4 regions of the Actinomadura sp. 21ATH genome follow, and region 3 is predicted to be linked to each of the others. Evidence: riboswitches for the same ligand, from Rfam matches in the RefSeq annotation. Region 3 holds a riboswitch; each other region holds the start of a gene.
The links. Region 3 has a riboswitch for cobalamin ahead of ACA361_RS38930 (ribonucleoside-diphosphate reductase subunit alpha). Riboswitches for the same ligand answer to the same signal wherever they lie in the genome.

Region 1 (4,918 bases), on a different contig from region 3:
TCGCTTCCGCGAAGCCTTGGAGTACGCATGAACACCCACGTTTCCGCCACGCCCGACGACGCCGCCGAAGAGGCCGCCCGGGCGCTGCAGACCGCCCTGGACCGCCGCGACAACGGCGGCCGCCCCGCCAAGTGACCCCCGGGTCGACTCGTGGCGTGTCGCCCCGCGGCGCCCCCTCCGCGGGGGCAACACGCCACGAGTGAACGGCTAGGGTGGCGCGGTGGCCGGAGTCGAACGGATCGGGACGCGGGACGTCGCCGGGGTGCTGGGCGAGGTCGCCGCGCTCGGGGCGTTCTTCGAGATCAGGACCGATCCGGCCGAGGAGGCCGATCCGACCTGGCGGCCGCTGCCCGAGCCCGACACCGCCCGGCTGGACGGGCTCGTGGACGCCTACGGGCGGCGGCTCGGCACCGGTGAGCGGCGCGTCGCGGCGTCGATCCTCTTCCAGGGGCTCGCGTCGCGGCTCTGGTCGCCGGTGATCGCGGCCGCCGCGCTCGGGACCGTACCGGACCTGTCGGGCCTGCACTGGCGGTGGGCGCCGGGCGCGCCGATCGCGCTGTGGCTGGCCGATCCCGCGGGCCGTCAGGCCGCCGGTCCGGCCGCGCTCGCCGATCTCGTCCACGCGGAGGTCGTGCGGCGGCACCTCGAACCGCTCCGCGCGGCCCTGTGCGAGGTCGTCCGGCTGGCGGACGGGCTGATGTGGGGGAACGCCGCGTCCGCCCTGGCCGGCAGCCTGCGCCCCGGCGTCGCCGCGCCGGCCGCCGCCCTCGTCCGCGAGCTGCTCGCGCGCGAGCCGCTGAAGGGTACGGGGGAGTTCGGCCGGCACGGCTTCGTCCGGCGCAGCTGCTGCCTCTACTACCGGGTGCCGCCCGGCGGCGAGATGTGCGGCGACTGCGCCCTGCTACGCCGCTAGCGGCTCCTTCCGCGAAGCCGCCTCCCGGCGGTGCGACCGTTCCGTCAGGGCGCCGAACAGCAGGCCCAGCGTGGCCCACAGGACGACCTGGACGCCGAGCGAGGCGATCCGGAAGTCCCACAGCACCGTGCCGGGGAACCCGTCGGCGACCGCGTCCGGCCGCGGCGTGAGCCGGAAGACGGCCGCGACCACGACCGCGAACCCGGCGGCCGTGGCGGTCGCCGCGTTCCAGCCGCCCAGCCGCGGCGCCAGCCGGGTGAAGACGACCACCGCGGCGGCGGTGGCGAGCACGCCCAGCGCGACCATGCCGAAGTACAGCGCGGTACGGCCCCCGATCGTCTCGGGCGCGCCCACGGCGGGCGGCGTCGGCGGATACTTCAGGAACGGCACCAGCACGAGAGCCGTGAAGCCGCCCAGCGCGACCAGGGCCGCCGTGGCGCGGGCGCCGAGCGCGCCGATCCGGCCGTACGCGAAGGCGAACGCGATCGAGAACAGCCCGCCGACCGCCACGCCGTAGAACGCCATGGCCGTGATGAGGCCGCTCGTCCGCTGGACGGTGCGGCTCACCACCACCTCCTCCTCGGCGCCGTGCCCCGCGTGCGCGTGCGCGGCCCGCGCCTCCTCGAACGCGATCGCCTTGTCCGCCTGCGGCTCGCCGTAGATCCAGGCGACCAGGAGGCCCGCCGCGGCGGCGGCCAGGCCGGCGAGCAGGCCGCGGATGAGAAGCGCCCGCATCAGTGGCAGGGGAAGCCGAGCAGGTGCCGGCCGTCGTGCGTGAACTCGTGCACCCACGTGCCGCCGAAGAGGGAGGTGGCGCCCTGCTCGGCGCCGGTGAAGTAGAGCAGCGCGGCGCCCAGGACCAGGGCGAGGACCGCCCAGGGAAGGATCTCGCGCACGGGTACGCGCCGTACGGGCGGCGCCTCGGGAACGGCCTGCCGTGCCATGTCGGCCTGCGACATCGGGGTCTCCTCACGGGGTGCACTCGCCCCGGTAGCGGGAGGACGACGGGTCAGTCTCCTGACTCCCAGATCATCGCCACCCTCCGACCTTCCAGCCGGGTACGGCCGTGGTCGCGTGCGGGGGAGGCTCCCTGGTCACAGTGGCGGGACCGTCCTGGAATCGCACCAGGTTCCTGCGCACCGTCGCCTCGAATGTGAACTTGTCGCCCCGAGGTTCCCTTCGCCGGGCTTCCAAGTCAAGCGCGGTGCGCACAGGTGAGACATATGTGGGAGGGGGCGCCACCCGTATCTCCCCCCGCTGGAGATGCGGACGGTGCCCCCTCCCGCCCCGGCGGCGGCGTTGTTTCGGCCGGCCGCCGCCGGTGCCTCGCGCGGCCGTTCCGGAAGCTCCCACGTCCCGGAAAGGTCCCGCACCATCGAGAGTGCCGCGACGGCGCCGGGTGTGCATGAGTAGCCCCTACTCAATTCCCTGAGCGATTCCCCGGGCGGTCCCGCGCGCATCGTCTGGTGGCGCGCGGTGAGCGTCCGTACGATCCCTGTTGTGCGGACCTCATGGCCGTTCACCGGCCGTACGTCGACGCTCGACGAGATGGGCGCCCTGCTGAGCGCGCGCGAGGCGCGGGGCGTGGTCGTCGCGGGGGACGCCGGGGTGGGCAAGACCCGGCTGGCCGGCGAGGCGCTGCGGCGCCTTGAGCCGGCCCGGTTCACCGTGCTGCGGCTCGGCGGGAGCACTGCGGAGGCGGCGATCCCGTTCGGGGCGTTCGGGCACGTCCTGGCCGTGGAGGCGCTGGACCTGGCGGTCAACCCGATGCGGCGGGCCGCGGAGGCGGTGCGCGCGCTCGCCGGCGGCCGCCCGCTGCTGGTGGCGGTCGACGACGCGCACCTGCTCGACCCGGCGTCGGCGGCGCTGGTGCACCACCTGGTGCTCCAGCGGGACGCGCGGGTGCTGGCGACGGTGCGCGCCGGCGAGCCGGCCCCCGACCCCGTGACGGCGCTCTGGAAGGACGATCTGGCCCGCCGGCTGGACCTGGTCCCGCTGACCCTGGCCGAGAGCCAGGCGGTCGTGGAGGCCGCGCTGGGCGGCCAGCTCGCCGAGTCGACCGCGCGGCGGCTCCACCACAGCACCCGCGGCAACCTGCTGTTCCTGCGCGAGCTGGTGCAGGCGGGCCTGGACCAGGGGCGGCTGGAGGCGGCCGGCGGGGTCTGGCGGTGGCACGGCGACCTGCCGCTGAGCCCCCGGCTGCGCGGGCTGGTGGAGGAACGGCTCGGCACCCTGGCCGCCGCCGAGCGCGACGTCCTGGAGTACGCGGCGCTCGGCGAGCCGCTGGGCGCCGCCACGCTGGCCGCGCTGACGTCCGAGGAGGCGATCGAGCGGGCCGAGGCGCGGCACCTGGTCACCTCGGCCGCCGCCGGCCACCGGCTGGAGGTGCGCCCGGCGCACCCGCTGTACGGGGAGGTTGCGCGGCAGCGGGCGGACCCGGCGCGGATCCGGGACCGGAAGGCCGCGCTCGCGTCCGCGGTGGAGGCGACCGGCATGCGGCGGCACGGGGACGTGCTCAAGGTCGCGCTGTGGCGGCTGGACGCCGGCGTGCCCGCCGATCCCGGCCTGCTGCTGGCCGGCTGCCGCCAGGCGTGGAGCCTGCACGACATCGACCTGGCCGTGCGGTGCGCCGAGGCGGTGCTGGCCGCGGGCGCCGACCCGGCGGTCACCGTCCTGGTCGCGCCCGTGCTGCTCATGGCGGGCCGGCACCGGCAGGCCGAGGAGCGGCTGGCCCGGGTGGCGGACGCGCCGATGGACGAGGCGACCCGGGCGTCGCACGCCGCCGTCCGGGCGTTCAACCTGGGCATGGGCCTGGGCGAGCCGGACCGCGCGGACGCGCTCCTGGCGGAGGGCCTGGCGCGGACGGCCGCCGCCGAGCACCGCCAGGAGATCATCGCCTACCGGTCGCTGGCGCGCGTCTACTCCGCGCGGTTCGGCGAGGCGGAGCGCGAGGAGGCCGCCGCGGGCGGCGAGCCGGTCCAGCGGGCGGCGCAGCTGATCGCGGCGGGCCGGGCGCTGCGGCTGATGCTGACCGGGGCGTACGGCGAGGCCGTCGCGCTGTCGAACGCGATGCTCCGGGAGCCCTCCGCGCTGCTGCGGGAGATGCCCACGCTCGTGGCGGCCTTCGGCGACGCGCGCGCGGGCGCGTCGCTGTTCGCGGGCTACCTGGACGCGGCCGACGCGTTCATCGCCTACGGCGAGGCCCTGTTCACCGAGGAGCACCTGTCGCCGGTGGCGGCGACGACGTGCCGCTCGCTGCGCGTGGAGTACTGCCTGCTGCGCGGGGACCTCCGCGGCGCCGTGCGGTGGGCGCACGAGGCGGCCGCGCACGGGTCCGGGGCGATCCGGGCGATCTCCGGGCACGGGTACGAGCTGCTGGCGTACGCAGCCGCCGTTGCCGGGGACGCGGCCACGGCGGCCACGGCGATGCGGGAGGCGATGCGGCGCCGTACCCCGGCGGGACGGATCTTCCACTTCCGCGCCGACCTGGCCCGCGCCTGGATCAGGGCGGCGGCGGGCGACCACGCGGGCGCGGCCGGGCTGGCGCTGGACCTGGCCCCCGGCTACCGGGAGCGGTCGCTGCGGGCGTACGAGATGTTCGCGTTGCACGACGCCGTACGGCTGGGCGCGGCCGGGCGGGCCCGCGACGGGCTGGAGCGGCTGGCGGGGGAGACCGGCGGCCGGCTGGCGGGCCTGTTCGCACGGCACGCGGCCGCCGCGGCGGCGGGGGACGGCGCGGGGCTGGACGCGGCCGCGCTCGCGTTCGCCGACCTGGGCATGCCGCTGTACGGGGCGGAGGCGGCCGCGGCCGCGGCGGCGGCGCACGGCCGTGCCGGGCGGGCCCGCGAGGCGAACGCCGCCGCGACCCGCGCCCGCGCGCTGGCGGCGCGCTGCGCGGGCGCCCGCACCCCGGCGCTGGCCGGGCTGGCGGCGCCCGGCCTGACCGCCCGCCAGCTGGAGATCGCCCGGCTGGCCGCCGAGGGCCTCGGCAACCGCGAGATCGCC
Region 2 (4,918 bases), on a different contig from region 3:
TCGCCGTCCAGGAGGACGCGTCCGGAGGTGGGACGCAGCGCGCGGTAGAAGGTGCGCAGCAGCGTCGACTTGCCCGCGCCGTTGGGACCCACCAGCCCCACGACCTCCCCGGGCGCCACCTCCAGCGAGACGTTCTCCACCAGGGGACGGCCTCCCGCCACGACCGTCACCTCCTCGGCCCGCAACGTCTCGGGCCCGCCGGTCACCGGGCCGCCTTCCGCCGCATCAGGAACAGGAAGAACGGTCCGCCGACCAGGGCGGTGAGGATGCCCACCGGGATCTCCTCGGGGCTGATCAGGGTGCGGGCGACCAGGTCGGCGGAGACCAGGAAGGCCGCGCCGAGCAGCGCGGCGGCGGGCAGCGCGCGGCGGTGGTCGGCGCCCACCAGCAGCCGCACCACATGCGGCATGATCAGGCCGACGAAGCCGATCGAGCCGCTGACCGCGACGACCGTCCCGACCATGAGGGCGACCAGCACGAACATGGCGGCGCGGAAGCGGTGCACGTCCAGGCCCAGCGCGGCGGCGGCCTCCTCTCCGGCCAGCAGCAGGTTGAGCGGCCGGGACAGGCCCAGCAGGACGGCCGTGCCGGCGAGTACGGCGGCCGCCGGGATCCACAGCACCGTCCAGGTGGTGCCGGCCAGCCCGCCGAGCGTCCAGCGCAGCGCCGCCTCGGCGCCGTGCGGATCATCGGAGGTGATGACCAGGTAGCTGGCCACCGCCGACAGGACCTCGGCGGTGGTGACGCCCGCCAGCACCAGCCGTACCGTGGTCATCCGCCCGCCGGCCCGGGCCAGGAAGTACACCAGGACCAGCGCCAGCAGCGCCCCGGTGAACGCGGCCAGCGGCAGCGAGAACGCCCCGAACCAGGACACGTGCAGCACCACGACCAGGACCGCCCCGACCGTCGCGCCGGACGAGACCCCCAGCAGCATGGGATCGGCGAGCGGGTTGCGCACCAGCGCCTGGAGCGCCATGCCGCACACCGACAGGCCCGCGCCGACGACCGCGCACAGCAGGACGCGGGGGAGCCGGACGTCCAGCACGATCGTCGCGCGGACGGGCGTCCAGTCGGGGGCGGCCAGTGCGGGATGGATCCGATGCAGGAGGATGCCCCAGACCTGGTCGGGCGGGACCCGTACCGACCCGGCGGCGATCCCGGCCGTCGCCGCCGCCAGCACCAGCGCGACCAGCGCCGCCAGCACCAGCGCGTAGGGGACGCGCCGCCGGGACCGGGGCGCGCCCGCGCCGTCCGTGGCCGGGGCGCCGGCGGCGCGCGGTTCGGCCAGGTCGGTCACCTGAAGCGGTCCGGGTGCAGCTGCCGGGCCAGCGAGTCGACCGCGGCCGCCACCCGCACGCCGGTGACCGTGGACGACAGCGGCAGTGTCGCGAACCGCTCGTTCTCGATGGCGGGGACGTCCTTGAGCGCCGGGTTGCCCAGCAGGAACCTCTTCTTGTCCTCGGCGGACCGGTCGCCGTAGTCGTAGATGAGGATCACGTCGGGTGCGCGCTCGGCGAACTGCTCGAACGAGACGTCCCCGTAGGGCTTGTCCACGTCGGCGAACAGGTTGGTGCCGCCGGCCAGGCGGATCATCTCGTTGCCGATCCCGGCGCCGCCCGCCGTGAACACCGTCTTCTCGCCGCTGTCGTAGACGGCCACCTTGACCGGGGAGACGCCCGACAGCCTGCCCCTGACGCCGTCCAGGACGGCGCGCAGCGAGGCGATCCGCCGGTCGGCCCGGTCCGGGACGCCGAAGATCTTGGCGAGGGTCCGGAGCTCTTCCTCGACGGTGGCCATGGTGACCGGCCCCTCGGGGCACTCCTCGCCGTTGAGGTGGGTGTCGATCCCGGCCTTCTTCAGCGCGGCCCGGGAGCGCCCTTCCTTCTCCTCGAAGGCGCTCTTCCAGCCGCCGTAGACGAAGTCGGGCTCGGCCGCCAGCAGGGTCTCGAACGAGGGGTACTCCTTGGAGATCACCTTCACCCGGCCGTAGGCGGCCTGGAACTCCGGCAGCACCCTGTCGTCGAGGTATCCGGTGCCCACCATCGACTTCTCCAGCCCGAGCGCCAGCATCACCTCGGTCGCGTGCTGGTTCAGCGACACCGCGCGCTGCGGCGGCCGCTGGTACGTCGTGGTCACCCCGCAGCTGGCCACCGTCACCGGAAACCCGGACGGCGGCGCGCCCCCCGGCCCGGCGGTGGCGCGCTCCGTACCGCCACCGCATCCCGCCACCAGCAGCACCGCCGCCAGCACCACGCCGGGGCGCATGCGGATCATGACATCACCTCTCACGGTACGAACCGGCCGCCGGACGTCGCGGCGGCGTGAAGGAGTACAGGTCCAGAACGGCGGGAGGCTCGGCGAGCCCGGGACCGCCGGCGCGCACCCAGGCGACGATGTCCTCTGTGGCCGCGGAGTCGTTCACCAGCCCCAGCCACACCGGCCGCGCGCCCCGCGCGCGGCCGGCGGACGAGGGCTGCACGACGATGACGTTGGCCCGCTCGCACACGTCCAGGCAGTGCGAGACACGGACCGGGACGGCCTCGGTCAGCCGCGCCAGCTGGTCGTCGTGATCGATGCCGGTCACCTTGGGACGGCCGCAGCAGCAATCCCGGCACACCGTCACCCGGCACGGTGCCGGGCCCGGAGAACCCACGGGCATACAGCCCCTCCTCTCTGGGGAGATCCGCCCCAGTTCCATCGAGGAGGCGACCGCGTGAGTCTCCTGGCTCTCGGGTCAACGCTCGTCCCGGCCTTCCCGCCCGCGTACGCGGGCAGTGGCATGGTTCGGGATCCGCTCGCCGATCACAGTGGCGGGACCGCGCCGGATTCGCACCGGCTTCCTCGTCCGCCGTCGCCTACACCGCACATGGTGTCACATGCGGCACTTGCACAATAATCGCAACAAGGTGGAACCCCGTCGCGCGGAGCGCACCGCCCGGTCAGGAGGCGCGACCGCCGCTCGTAGACGCTGACATGGCGCCGGCCGGAGGCGGTGTACGGCTCGCCCCACCGTTCGCGCAGGCCGAGGCCCGCGACGCGCGCCATGAGGTCGAACTCGGGCGGATGCGCCAGGCGCAGCCGCCTCGGCGATCAGCTCACGACCCCAGCCGGCACGACCCACAGGTCGGATGCCCAGGACCTCCCCGAATGACGGCCGCCCAGCAGCCTGACCGCCACGGCGAAGCCCATGCAATAGGAAAAGCGCAGTGAGGTCGAGAAGTTGATCGCCCGAGGCGCCATGAGTCGCCGGGGAGAAGGAGGAGATCAACTCCTCGCCTCTCCCAGGGGCCTGTCGGACGGGGCTGTTTTTCTACGTCCGGGAGAATGGCCGGTCGGACGGCATTGGGGCCCTTCGGCCCTAGGAGCGGTACCCGAATCCGCCTACTTTCATGTTACGAAATCAAGAGCCACGTCATCGATGGGATCAATGCTGCCCGATTCTCCTTAAAAGGAGGTACTCATGACCGAGCACATTCTGCTGTTCGAGGGCACGTGCGGCCGCTGCGGGCGCCTTGCCGCCGAGGTCGTGGAGGTCTCCGCGGGCAGACTGGACGCCGTGCGGCTCACCGATCCGCGCGCTGCGCGGTGGGCGGCCGACGCCGGCGTCGAACTCCCGAACCGGCCCGCCCTGGTGGTGCTGTCCGGCCCCCGTCCCCGGCTGCTGACGGGGAGGAGAATGGTGTCGGCGCTCGTACGGCTCCTGGGCCCGCGGCGCAGCATGGCAGTCCTCAGGGCGCTCGGCGAGGATCACGCCGAGGACGACGGAGGACGACGGAACTTCCTGCGTACCGGCCTGATCGGCCTGGGCGTGGTCGCCGGCTCGGTCATCGTCCCCGGGACCGCGCACGCTCGATCGGCGCGGAAGTTCACCCCCGACGAACAGGCGGCCATCCGGCGCCGGATGGCGGGCTACGACCGCATGGACGCCGTCCGCGCCCGCCTGCGGGAGCACGGGTTCCAGCTGAGACCGGAAGGCGACACCGTCGGCGGAACGCGTTCGGAACCGCTCGTGGTATCGGTCTACGCCCCCCGCGACAACGACCCGGCGCGCGCCGCGGTGCTCATTCGGCGGGTGGCCGGCGGCAAGGTGACCGGGACGCTGGAGATCGTCAGCGGGGATCCCTCGGCGGTGATCGCGGACGGGAGGGTCAACGTCGACGCCTGGCAATTCACATCCGTCCCTCTGACGCGGCCGGGCGAGGTCGAACCGCTCTCTCCAGCGCAGTATTTCGCCTGCATGGTCCGGTGCCTGGCGAGCAATTGCAGTACGGAAGTCGCCGCCTGCAGGCTGATCCCCAACAACTGGGCCATGCTTCTCTGCATCTTCACCTTCTGCAATGGCCCGGTGGCCGCGTGCCATGACGAATGCGTCGACCTTTGGTAGGCCCGGGCTCGCCGACCTTCGCCCGCTTCCTCATGGGTGAATACGACGCGGACCATCCGGACGCGACGGTGGACGTCCACGCCGCCGTGATCGCGTTCCTGAACGAGCCCGAGGGACGCGAACTGGAGCGGCTATTGGAATCACTCCAGGAGGCCATGGGCGCCCCGGTAGGGGTCTATGACACCTCCTACCCATGACGAGCCGATATCTGCTGGCCCGCGACGCACCCAAGCAGGGCAATGCACCGCACCCAGGGATCGTCCATCCGTCACCAGAAGCCCGACCATCATGATCCGAGGCGCGGGCCAGGGCGCTCAAGGCTGCATGGTCGGCCTCGGCGCCAAAGCGGCCCACCTCACCCCGGCACCAGCACGTTCGGCCAGCTCATAGCCTGCATGGCGTGAGTAGGAGGTGGGTCGCCCCAGGAGGCTGGGACATCGAACTGATCGATCTTGATGGCGTGGCCCTGCTGCGCGTGCGGTACCTGAGGTATCTGCGCGGGTACTGCCGGACCGTCCATGAGGTCGCCGCGCT
Region 3 (4,918 bases):
CCGGCAGCCGGCCCAGCTCCTCGGCCAGGTCGGCGGACGCCCCGTACGCCGCGAGCGCGATCTCCTCGGCGATCCGGGTCGAGAGCGCGCGGGCCTCGGCGGAGTCGAACGGCAGCCGCAGCTTGAAGAACACGTCCGCCAGGCCCATCACGCCCAGCCCCACCGGCCGCCAGCGCCGGTTCGCGCCGGCCGCCTCGCCGGTCGGGTAGAAGCCGCGGTCGATCGTCCGGTCCAGGAAGCGCACGGCGGTACGGACGGTCGCGCGCAGCCGCGCCCAGTCCACCCCGTCCGGGCCGGTGTGGGCGGACAGGTTGACCGACCCGAGGTTGCACACCGCCGTCTCCGCGTCGCCCGTCACCTCCAGGATCTCCGTGCAGAGGTTGGACAGGTGGACGACGCGGCCCGGCGTGGCCGTCTGGTTGCAGGCGCGGTTGGCGGCGTCCTTGAACGTCATCCAGCCGTTGCCGGTCTCCGCAAGGGTCCGCATCATCCGGCCGTACAGGCGCCGCGCCGGGACCTGGCGCACGTACCGGCCGTCCTCCTCGGCCTTCCGGTACGCGGCGTCGAACTCCTCGCCCCACAGGTCGGTGAGCTCGGGCACCTCCTTGGGGTCGAACAGCGACCACGTCCCGTCGGACTCGACCCGGCGCATGAACTCGTCCGGGATCCAGTTCGCGAGGTTGAGGTTGTGGGTGCGGCGCGCGTCCTCGCCGGTGTTGTCGCGCAGCTCCAGGAACTCCTCGACGTCGGCGTGCCACGGCTCCAGGTACACGCACGCGGCGCCCTTGCGGCGGCCGCCCTGGTTGACGGCGGCGACGGACGAGTCCAGCGTCCGCAGCCACGGGACGATCCCGTTCGACAGGCCGTTGGTGCCGCGGATCAGCGAGCCGCGCGACCGGACCCGCGACCACGAGATCCCGATGCCGCCGGCGTACTTGCTGAGCCGGGCGACCTGCGCGTACCGCTCGTAGATCGACTCCAGCTCGTCCCGCGGCGAGTCCAGCAGGAAGCACGACGACAGCTGCGGGCGGCGGGCCGCGGAGTTGAACAGCGTCGGGGAGCTGGGCAGGTACGACAGCGTGCTGAGCAGGCCGTACAGCTCCGCCGCCTCGGCCACGGTGTCGGAGAGGCCGACAGCGACGCGCAGGAGGAAGAACTGAGGGCGCTCCAGTACGCGGCGGGTGCTCGGGTGGCGGAGCAGGTAGCGGTCGTAGAGGGTGCGGAGGCCGAAGTACTCGAACCGCTCGTCGGCGGCCTCGTCGACCAGCGCGTCCAGCTCGGCGGCGTGCGCGGCGGCGAACGCCGCGGCCGCGTCCGACAGGAGCCCCTCGCGGTGCGAGGCCGCCACGGACTCCGCGAACGTCCGCACGCCCTCGGCCGCGGTCTCCTCGGCGATCTTCGCCGCCAGCAGCCGGGCGGCGACCCTGGAGTACGCGGGCTCGGCCGCCACCAGCGCGGCCGCCTCGGCGACGGCGCGGTCGCGCCGCGCCGCCTCCCCGGTCTCCCCCCGTACCGCCGCCAGCAGCGGCCCCGGCTCGGCGCCGGGCAGACCGGCGCAGGCACGCTCGATCGCGGCGCCGATGTCGCCGCCGTCACCGTCGCCGGACACCCCGGACGGGCGCGGTGGCGCCGTGAGTTGCCGTGTCACGTACTCGCTCTCCCCTTGAGATCGGCCCGCGGGCAGGGGAGGAGGACAGCACGGCAGGCCGCCGCGCGCCCACCGGCCTCCCGCGAAGCCTGGACGTCCATCAGTGCGGGCAGGTCTTCGGACTCGCGGGCACCGCGCGTCCCCCTCCGGGCCTCCCGGAAGGAGCGCGCGACCTAATGACCGTCGCTTCCCGGCGCACCGTCACGGTGCGCCAGTGCTCTATGACGGCGGTCGTTCCCGCTCACCGCTGCGGGGCAGTCCCGGAATTGGGCGGCCCGCGACATCGGGCCGCACCGCACCGGGTTCCCTCTTACGACGCCCGCACCGCGATCGGCACGGGCGAACCAGCACGATCATGACCCTACATGTGGCGGGGGCCGATTGCGACAACACTAGATGTTGGGTCGCCATACCGATCCCGGGGGGTGTGTAGAGATCACCGGCCGCGGGTGGGACGATGTTCGCGCCATGTCCCCGCACCCGCCGCGTCCCCTCTTCCGTACCTCGCGGGCGGTGGTCTTCACCACCGTCTGCGTGACGCTGGCGACCCTCGGGCACTCCCTCACGTCCACCGCGACCATCCCGTACTGGGCGGTCGCGGCGGGCTTCGGCGGCGTCCTCGCGGTGACGCTGGCGCTGGCGGGCCACGAGCGCTCGCTGCCCACCCTGCTCGGCGGGCTGCTGGGCGGCCAGTTCGCGCTGCACAGCCTGTACGCGGGCGCCGAATGCACGACCGTCACCGCGACCGGGCACCACGCGATCGCGGTCACGCCGGACTCCGGCGGCGGATCGGGGACGGCGATGACGCTCGCGCACGTCGCGGCGGCGGTCGTCTCGGCCTGGTGGCTGCGGCGCGGCGAGCGGGCGGCCTGGTCGCTGGCCCGCCGGATCGCCACCGCCCCGGCCCGGGTCCTGATCGCGATCGAACCCGCCACCGCCCCGCCGCGCACCGCGCCGGTCCCGGTGGAGGAGACCCCCGCCCGTCCGAGCGGGCGGATCCTGCGGCACGAGGTCGTGCGCCGGGGCCCGCCGTGCCGTTCGAGGGCGCTCGCGCTCGCCTGCTGAGCCCCCGGCTCGTCGCGCAGGCCGAGCCGTCGAGTGCCGTACGCCACCGGACCGTGCGCCCGTCCCGGGCCCGTCCGGCCTTCACCCGTACGCCTCGAACGGAGATTTCCATGTCCCGGACCACTACCGGCATGTCACGGCATATACGCAGATCAGCCGCCGTCGCCGCGCTGGCCGCCGTCGCCCTCACCGGCCTGGCCACCGGCGCGTCGGCCCACGTCACCGCCGACCCCCGGACCGCCGAGCAGGGCTCGTACACCAAGGTGTCCTTCCGGGTGCCGAACGAGCGCGACAACGCGCGGACCACCAAGCTCGTGATCGAGATGCCGTCCGACCCCGTGATCGAGCACGTGTCGGTACGGCCCGTGCCCGGCTGGAAGGTCGAGGTCGAGCGCGCCAAGCCGCCGAAGCCCGTCAAGACCGAGGGCGGCGAGCTCACCGAGTACGTCTCGAAGATCATCTGGACCGGCGGTGAGATCGAGGCCGGGCGGTTCGAGGAGTTCGACGTCTCGATGGGGCCGCTGCCCGCGAACGCCGACCGGGTCCTCTTCAAGGCCGCGCAGACCTACTCCAACGACGAGGTCGTGAACTGGGACCAGGACCCCGGCGACGGCTCCAGCGAGCCCGAGCATCCCGCTCCGTACCTCAGACTGACACCGAAGGCCGCGGCCGAGCCGGTCGCCGCGAACGCCGCGAACGGCACGACGCCGGCGGCCGCCGCGTCCCCGGCCGGCGACGGCACGGCCCGGCTGCTCGGCGGCCTCGGCCTGGCCGCCGGAGTGATCGGGATCGGCGTCGGCGCTCTCGGCCTCACCCGCGCAAGGAGGAAAGCATGAGGTTCCGCAAGATCACCCTGGCGATCGCGCTGGTCGGGGCGGTGCTCGGGCTCGGCGCCGCGCCCGCCTGGGCGCATGACGCGCTGAAGTCCTCCAACCCGGAGAAGGGCGCCGAGATCGCGTCGCCGCAGGAGATCGAGCTGACCTTCACCGGCACCGTCCGGGTGCCGCAGATCGTCCTCACCGGGCCCGACGGCGCCAAGCACGGCGCCGGGGCGGCGCGGGCGGTCGACAACAAGGTCACCCAGGCGGTGGACGGGACGCTCCCGAACGGCGAGTACACGGTCGGCTGGCGCGTCGTCTCCAGCGACGGCCACCCGATCACCGGCAGCTTCAAGTTCTCGGTGAAGGGCGGCCCCGCCGCGGACCCGTCCGCGGCGGCGTCCGCGGATCCCGCCACGTCCGCGCCGTCCACCCCGTCCGCGCCCGCCACCACGCGGGCGGCGGGCGAGGAGGAGAGCGGCTCCTCGTCCGGCTGGCTGTGGATCGGCGTGGCCGCCCTGGTCGTCGCGGTCATCGCCGGCGGCGTGTTCTGGGCGCGGCGCCCCGGCGAGGACTGACGCCGGCGGCCCGCGCTCCCGAGCGCCGGCCGGCGGTCCGGACAGGCCCGGCATCCCGTTCCGCGCGGGGTGCCGGGCCTGCCGCTCCCGGCCCTGCCGGGTTCGGCCAACCCCTCCCCGCGTGATGATTACTCGATTACATTGATAGCGCCATCCATGATCAAGGGCGTGATCACATGATCGTCGAGTACATCCGCTATCGCGTCGACCGGCAGGACGCCGAGGAGTTCGAGGCCGCGTACGCGCGCGCCGCCGTCCCCCTGGCCGCCGCCCCCCAGTGCGTGGACTTCGAGCTGTCCCGCTGCGTGGACGAGCCCGAGTCGTACATCCTGCGCATCACCTGGACCTCGGCCGAGGCCCATATGCGGGAGTTCCGCGGCGGCGAGCACTTCACGGCCTTCTTCGCCGAGATCCGCCCCTACGTGCAGCGGATCGAGGAGATGCGCCACTACGAGCGCACCGCCGTGAAGGGGACCGGTTCAGCCGTTCCGAGCCTGTACGAGTGGGCGGGCGGAACGGCGGCGTTCGACCGCCTGACCGAGGTCTTCTACGCGCGAGTGCTCAAGGACGACCTGATCGGCCCGCTGTTCGCGCACATGGACCCGGGGCACCCCAGGTACGTCGCGATGTGGCTGAGCGAGGTGTTCGGCGGCCCCTCCCGCTACACGGACGAGCGCGGCGGCTACCCCCACATGCTCGCCCAGCACCTCGGAAGGCACATCGGCGAACCGCAGCGCCGCCGCTGGGTGAGCCTCCTCATGGACGCGGCGGACGAGGTCGGCCTCCCCGCCGATCCCGAGTTCCGTGCC
Region 4 (4,918 bases), on a different contig from region 3:
GGGCGGACCGGGTGGACGATCGACTTCAGCGGCTTGCCGAGGCCCGCGCCGCCCGGGTAGGGGAGCGGGTAGTGCGGGCCGTCGCTGGTCACGGGCTCCTCGCGGCGCCAGACCTTGCGGACGATGTCGAGGTACTCGCGGGTACGGGCGAGCGGCTTCGGGAACGGCTGCCCGTACCAGCCCTCGACGACCTGCGGGCCGGAGGCGCCGAGGCCCAGGATGACGCGGCCGCCGGACAGGGCGTCGAGGGTGAGGGCGTGCATCGCGGTGGCGGCGGGGGTGCGGGCCGACATCTGCACCACGGCGGTGCCCAGCTTGATCTTCGAGGTGCGGGCGGCGTACCAGGTCAGCGGCGTGAACGCGTCGGAGCCGTAGGCTTCGGCGGTGAACACGCAGTCGTAGCCGAGGCGCTCGGCGGCCAGGACGGTCTCGGTCTGGTCCTCCGGGTCGCGCTGCCAGTAGCCGGTGTTGATGCCGAGCTTCAGTTCCGAGGTCATGGCGCGATAGTAGAACACGTTCTACTTTCGGTGGAAGGGCCGGAACGGTGAGGGGCCGCGGCGGATCGCCGCGGCCCCTCGGATCGCTTCCTCGCTCAGACGGTCCTGATGCCCTCAAGCAGGGCCCGCCACTGGTCCGGCGTGAAGCTCAGAGCCGGACCGGACGGGTCCTTGGAGTCGCGGACCGCGCGCCGGCCGCCGGTGAGCGCCGCGACTTCGACGCACTGGTTGCCGCTCCCGCTGTAGGACGACTTGCGCCAGCGGGCCCGGGTGAGGTCACCATCGGGGTGGTTCACTTGCTGCTCCTTGCTGCCTCGGCGATGAGGTGCGCGGAATCCTCTGGGGGAAGGGCGGCCGCCGCGACGCGGTCGAAGCGGTCTCCATGTGTTGCTATTGCCTCGGCGCTTTCGAGATAAACGTCGCCCATGGTGCCCTCTACGTAGGCGATATCGGGGTCCGCGGGGTTCGGGAACGAAAGTATCGTGAAACGTCCGTCAAGTCCGGCATGTGCTCCCGTGTCGTACCGGAGGATCTGGATCTCGATCCGCGGCCGGGCCGCGAACTCCAGCAGCGCCTCCAGCTGGGCCCGCATGACCGCCGGCCCGCCGATCGGGCGGTGCAGCACGCACTCGTCGAAGACCAGGTGCAGCCGCGGCGCCTCCTCGCGGTCCAGCAGCTTCTGCCGGGCCTTGCGGGCGTCGATCCGGCGCTCGATCTCGGTGGGGCCGGGCAGCATCCGGCCCGCCGTGATGACCTCCCGCGCGTACGCCTCGGTCTGGAGCAGCCCGTGGATCAGCTGCGTGTCCCAGGCCCGGATCCGCGACGCCTCGTCCTCCAGCGCCACGTAGCTGCCGGTGAAGACGTCCGCGTAGGCCGTCCACCAGCCGCGCTGGCCCGCCTCGCGGGCCAGGTTGATGAGGGCGTCCCGGTCGGGGCTGGGGACGCCGTACAGGTCGAGCAGGTCGGCGATGTCGCCGGGCTTGGGGCGGGTCTGCCCCGTCTCCAGCCGGGAAACGGTGGCCCGCGACCAGTCCAGCCGGTCCGCCACCTCTTGCAGGGTGAGCCCCTGCGTCTCTCGCAGCCTGCGCAGCTCGCGGGCCAGCCGGCGGCCGCGCACGGTGGGGCGATAGGTCATGGGCCGAGAGTCTCTCTATTCGGTCGGTGCCGTTCAAGGCATACGAGCAAGCCGGTAACGGCAATCTCGCGAAGCGTGTTGCGGAACTGAGAATCTCACGCGAAGCTGTGCTCATGTGACCGAACGGAAACACTCAGTGACCGTGCGGTTCACCACCGCGCACCACGGAACTACACGGGAGGATCCCGTGAAGACCTCGCCAGAGACGGCCGGCCTCGCCGGTCACGCCCCGTACCCGCCGGCCTCCCTCGGCGACGCCGTCCCCCTCGCACCGACCGTCCCGCCACAGGTCCCGACCGCCGCGGTCCCCGCCGCGCCGCCGTCCGGTGGCCTGACCTGGACGCTGCCGGCGGGCCCCGCCTGCGCCGGCCACGCCCGGTCCACGCTGGCCGCGGCGCTGGCCGAGGCGGGCGTGCCGCGCGCCGCCGCCGGCGACGCGCGGCTGATGGTCAGCGAGCTGGCCACCAACGCCCACCAGCACGCCCGCGAGCACGGCCCGCACGAGCTGTGGCTGTACGCGGGGCCGCCCGGCGAGCTGCGGTGCGCGGTGTTCGACCGGCACGCGGCCACGCTGCTGCCCGCCTACTCCTGGACGTCCGGCGACTACGGCCGCGGGCTCAGCATCGTCCGCGAGCTGTCGGACGGCCGCTGGGGCATGCTGCGCACGTTCTCGCGCCGCGCGCCCGGGGTGCCGGGCAAGGCGGTCTGGTTCGCGGTGCCCGGCGAGGCCCGGCTGCCCTGACGGCGGCCCCGGCCGTCAGGCGCCGGCCGGGGCCGCCGCCGCGTCGCCGGCCTCGGCCCCGTCTCCCGCTTCGGTTCCGGCCGCGCGGGCGTCCTCGACGGCGGGGGCGATGTCGGTCAGCAGCGCCAGCAGCGAGCGGGACAGCAGCGTGTACACCTGCCCGCGGTCGAGGGTGCCCTCCTGGAGCCACTGGCGGGTGGCCGCCTCCGCCAGCCCGGAGTACGTGCGCAGCACGGCCCGCAGCGTGCCGGTCGGCTCCATCCGCAGCACGGCGAGCATGTGCTCGACCGTCAGGTCGCGGAACCGGTTGACGATGTGCAGGAGCTGCGGGTCGCGCCCGAACCCCTCGGCGTCCACCGCCGCGAACCAGGTCGTCGCGTTCCCCTCGGCGGCCTCCAGGAAGAGCCGGACGCACAGGTCGACGGCCTCCTCCAGGGAACGGTTCTCGTCCGGCGGCGGGGCCACCATCGCGGCCGCGCCGGACAGGTCCCGGACGACCTCCAGGAACAGCTCGCGCTTGGTGCCGAAGTAGTAGTGCAGGAGCCCGCGCCGCACCCCGGCCTCCGCCGCGATCGCGGACGTGGAGACCTCGGCGTACGGCAGCTCGGTGAACATCCGCCGCGCGACGCCGAGGATCTGGTCGCGCCGCTCGTCCGGGGACAGCCGCTGGTAGCGGCGGGAATCCGGGCTGCGGGAGGGTGACTGGGCCACCCGGACAGCCTATGCGGCGGCGCGACCGGCGGGCCCGCCCCGGGGCTCGCGCGGGGCCCGCCGCGGCGCTGTCACCTGGGCGCGACTTGGGCCGGTCAGGGCGGTATGCCATCCTGTGCAGGCGACGGAAGCGGAGGAACCCGGTGCGAATCCGGGGCTGTCCCGCAACTGTGACCATGGGGAGCTCCCCCTCGAAAGCGGCCACGGCGTCCCGCCAGGGACGCTGGAAGGCCGAGGGGGAGCGGCGATCCGGGAGCCAGGAGACTCCGGCCGTCGTGGCGGGCGCTCCGGTGCCCGCGAACAGCCGCCACGGGCGTGGACACCCGAGGGAAGGACGATGAGGCATGCCCTGTCTGATGGGCCGATGAGCCGTGCGCGCGCCGCCGCGGCGCGCTACCCCTTTTCCGCCGTCGTCGGGATGGACGACCTCAAGCTGGCGCTGCTGATCAACGCGGTGTCCCCGGGCGTGGGCGGCGTGCTGGTACGGGGCGAGAAGGGCACCGCCAAGTCGACGATCGTCCGCGCGCTGGCCGATCTGCTGCCGTCGACGCGGGTGGTGGCGGGCTGCCGGTTCGCCTGCGACCCGCGCGACCCCGATCCCGGCTGCCCCGACGGCCCGCACCCGGTGTACGACGCCGAGGACGAGGACGGCGGGGCCGGAACGGCCGGCGAGGGCGGGGACGGATCCGGCGCGCCGGTCGAGCCGCCCGGGACCGAGGAGCGCCCGGCGCGGCTGGTCGAGCTCCCCGTCGGCGCCTCCGAGGACCGCCTCACCGGCTCCCTCGACATCGAGCGCGCGCTCACCGAGGGCGTGAAGGCGTACGAGCCGGGCCTGCTGGCCGCCGCGCACCGCGGCGTCCTGTACGTCGACGAGGTCAACCTGCTGCACGACCACCTGGTGGACCTGCTGCTGGACGCGGCGGCGATGGGCGAGTCGTACGTCGAGCGCGAGGGCGTGTCGGTCCGGCACGCCGCGCGCTTCCTGCTGGTCGGCACGATGAACCCGGAGGAGGGCGAGCTGCGGCCGCAGCTGCTCGACCGGTTCGGGCTCACGGTCGAGGTGGCGGCGACCCGCGATCCGGCCGAGCGGGCGGAGGTCGTCCGGCGCCGGCTGGACTTCGAGGAGGACCCGGTGCGGTTCGCGGCCGGGTGGGCGCTGGCCGAGGCGGAGCTGGCCGCCCGGATCGCCGCCGCGCAGTCCCGGCTGCCGCGGGTGGAGCTGACCGACGCCGCGCTCCGCCAGATCACCGCGGTGTGCGCCGCGTTCGAGGTGGACGGGTTGCGCGCCGACCTGGTGACGGCGCGCGCCGCGATCGCGCTGGCGGCCTGGCACCGGCGGACCGTGGTGACCGCCGAGGACGTCCGGACGGCGGCCCGGCTGGCGCTGCCGCACCGGCGCCGCCGCGACCCGTTCGACGCGCCCGGCCTCGACGAGCGGCGGCTCGACGAGATCCTCGACGAGCACGCCGCCCCGGAACCGGAGCGGCCCGAAGCCGAGCCCGAGCCGCGCCCCGGGCCCGAGCCGCGGCCGGAGCCGCCGCGCGACGGCGAGGACGGCGGCGGCGAGGGGCCGCCCGAGGACGACGGCCCGGACGGCGACGGCGGCGGCGGTCCCGGCGGTGGCGGGCGGCCGGACGATCGGCCCGGCGGCGCGCTCAGCGTGCTGGACGCCCTGCTCAGCGGCCGTCCCGTGACCGAGTCCGACGGCGAGCGACCCGCCGACGAGCGGCACGCCCCCGAGACCGGCGAGTCCGGCCGCCCGGACGGGACCGATCCCGCGCCCGCCGACGCCGCGTTCCGGCCCCGGCTGTTCACGGTGCCGGGGACCGGCGC

Region 1: it holds a riboswitch for cobalamin, as region 3 does, so the genes downstream of both, ACA361_RS22740 (CbtB-domain containing protein) here and ACA361_RS38930 (ribonucleoside-diphosphate reductase subunit alpha) in region 3, are expected to answer to the same signal.
Region 2: it holds a riboswitch for cobalamin, as region 3 does, so the genes downstream of both, ACA361_RS17215 ((2Fe-2S) ferredoxin domain-containing protein) here and ACA361_RS38930 (ribonucleoside-diphosphate reductase subunit alpha) in region 3, are expected to answer to the same signal.
Region 4: it holds a riboswitch for cobalamin, as region 3 does, so the genes downstream of both, ACA361_RS30830 (VWA domain-containing protein) here and ACA361_RS38930 (ribonucleoside-diphosphate reductase subunit alpha) in region 3, are expected to answer to the same signal.

The regions. Positions count from the first base shown of each region.
Region 1 is NZ_JBGNUR010000007.1:271,594-276,511, reverse strand. It holds gene ACA361_RS22750 ((2Fe-2S)-binding protein) at 221-913, shown strand; gene ACA361_RS22745 (CbtA family protein) at 902-1,648, opposite strand; gene ACA361_RS22740 (CbtB-domain containing protein) at 1,648-1,872, opposite strand; cobalamin riboswitch at 1,903-2,091, opposite strand; gene ACA361_RS22735 (LuxR C-terminal-related transcriptional regulator) at 2,414-4,918, shown strand, end outside.
Region 2 is NZ_JBGNUR010000005.1:18,841-23,758, reverse strand. It holds gene ACA361_RS17230 (ABC transporter ATP-binding protein) at 1-206, opposite strand, end outside; gene ACA361_RS17225 (FecCD family ABC transporter permease) at 203-1,288, opposite strand; gene ACA361_RS17220 (ABC transporter substrate-binding protein) at 1,294-2,274, opposite strand; gene ACA361_RS17215 ((2Fe-2S) ferredoxin domain-containing protein) at 2,279-2,584, opposite strand; cobalamin riboswitch at 2,697-2,904, opposite strand; gene ACA361_RS17210 (hypothetical protein) at 3,461-4,384, shown strand; gene ACA361_RS17205 (hypothetical protein) at 4,417-4,581, shown strand; gene ACA361_RS17200 (hypothetical protein) at 4,785-4,918, shown strand, end outside.
Region 3 is NZ_JBGNUR010000024.1:97,732-102,649, reverse strand. It holds gene ACA361_RS38930 (ribonucleoside-diphosphate reductase subunit alpha) at 1-1,648, opposite strand, end outside; cobalamin riboswitch at 1,739-2,012, opposite strand; gene ACA361_RS38925 (hypothetical protein) at 2,117-2,713, shown strand; gene ACA361_RS38920 (YcnI family protein) at 2,824-3,549, shown strand; gene ACA361_RS38915 (copper resistance protein CopC) at 3,546-4,109, shown strand; gene ACA361_RS38910 (group II truncated hemoglobin) at 4,286-4,918, shown strand, end outside.
Region 4 is NZ_JBGNUR010000013.1:189,762-194,679, reverse strand. It holds gene ACA361_RS30855 (LLM class F420-dependent oxidoreductase) at 1-497, opposite strand, end outside; gene ACA361_RS30850 (DUF397 domain-containing protein) at 593-793, opposite strand; gene ACA361_RS30845 (helix-turn-helix transcriptional regulator) at 790-1,632, opposite strand; gene ACA361_RS30840 (ATP-binding protein) at 1,820-2,374, shown strand; gene ACA361_RS30835 (TetR/AcrR family transcriptional regulator) at 2,390-3,085, opposite strand; cobalamin riboswitch at 3,219-3,352, shown strand; gene ACA361_RS30830 (VWA domain-containing protein) at 3,450-4,918, shown strand, end outside.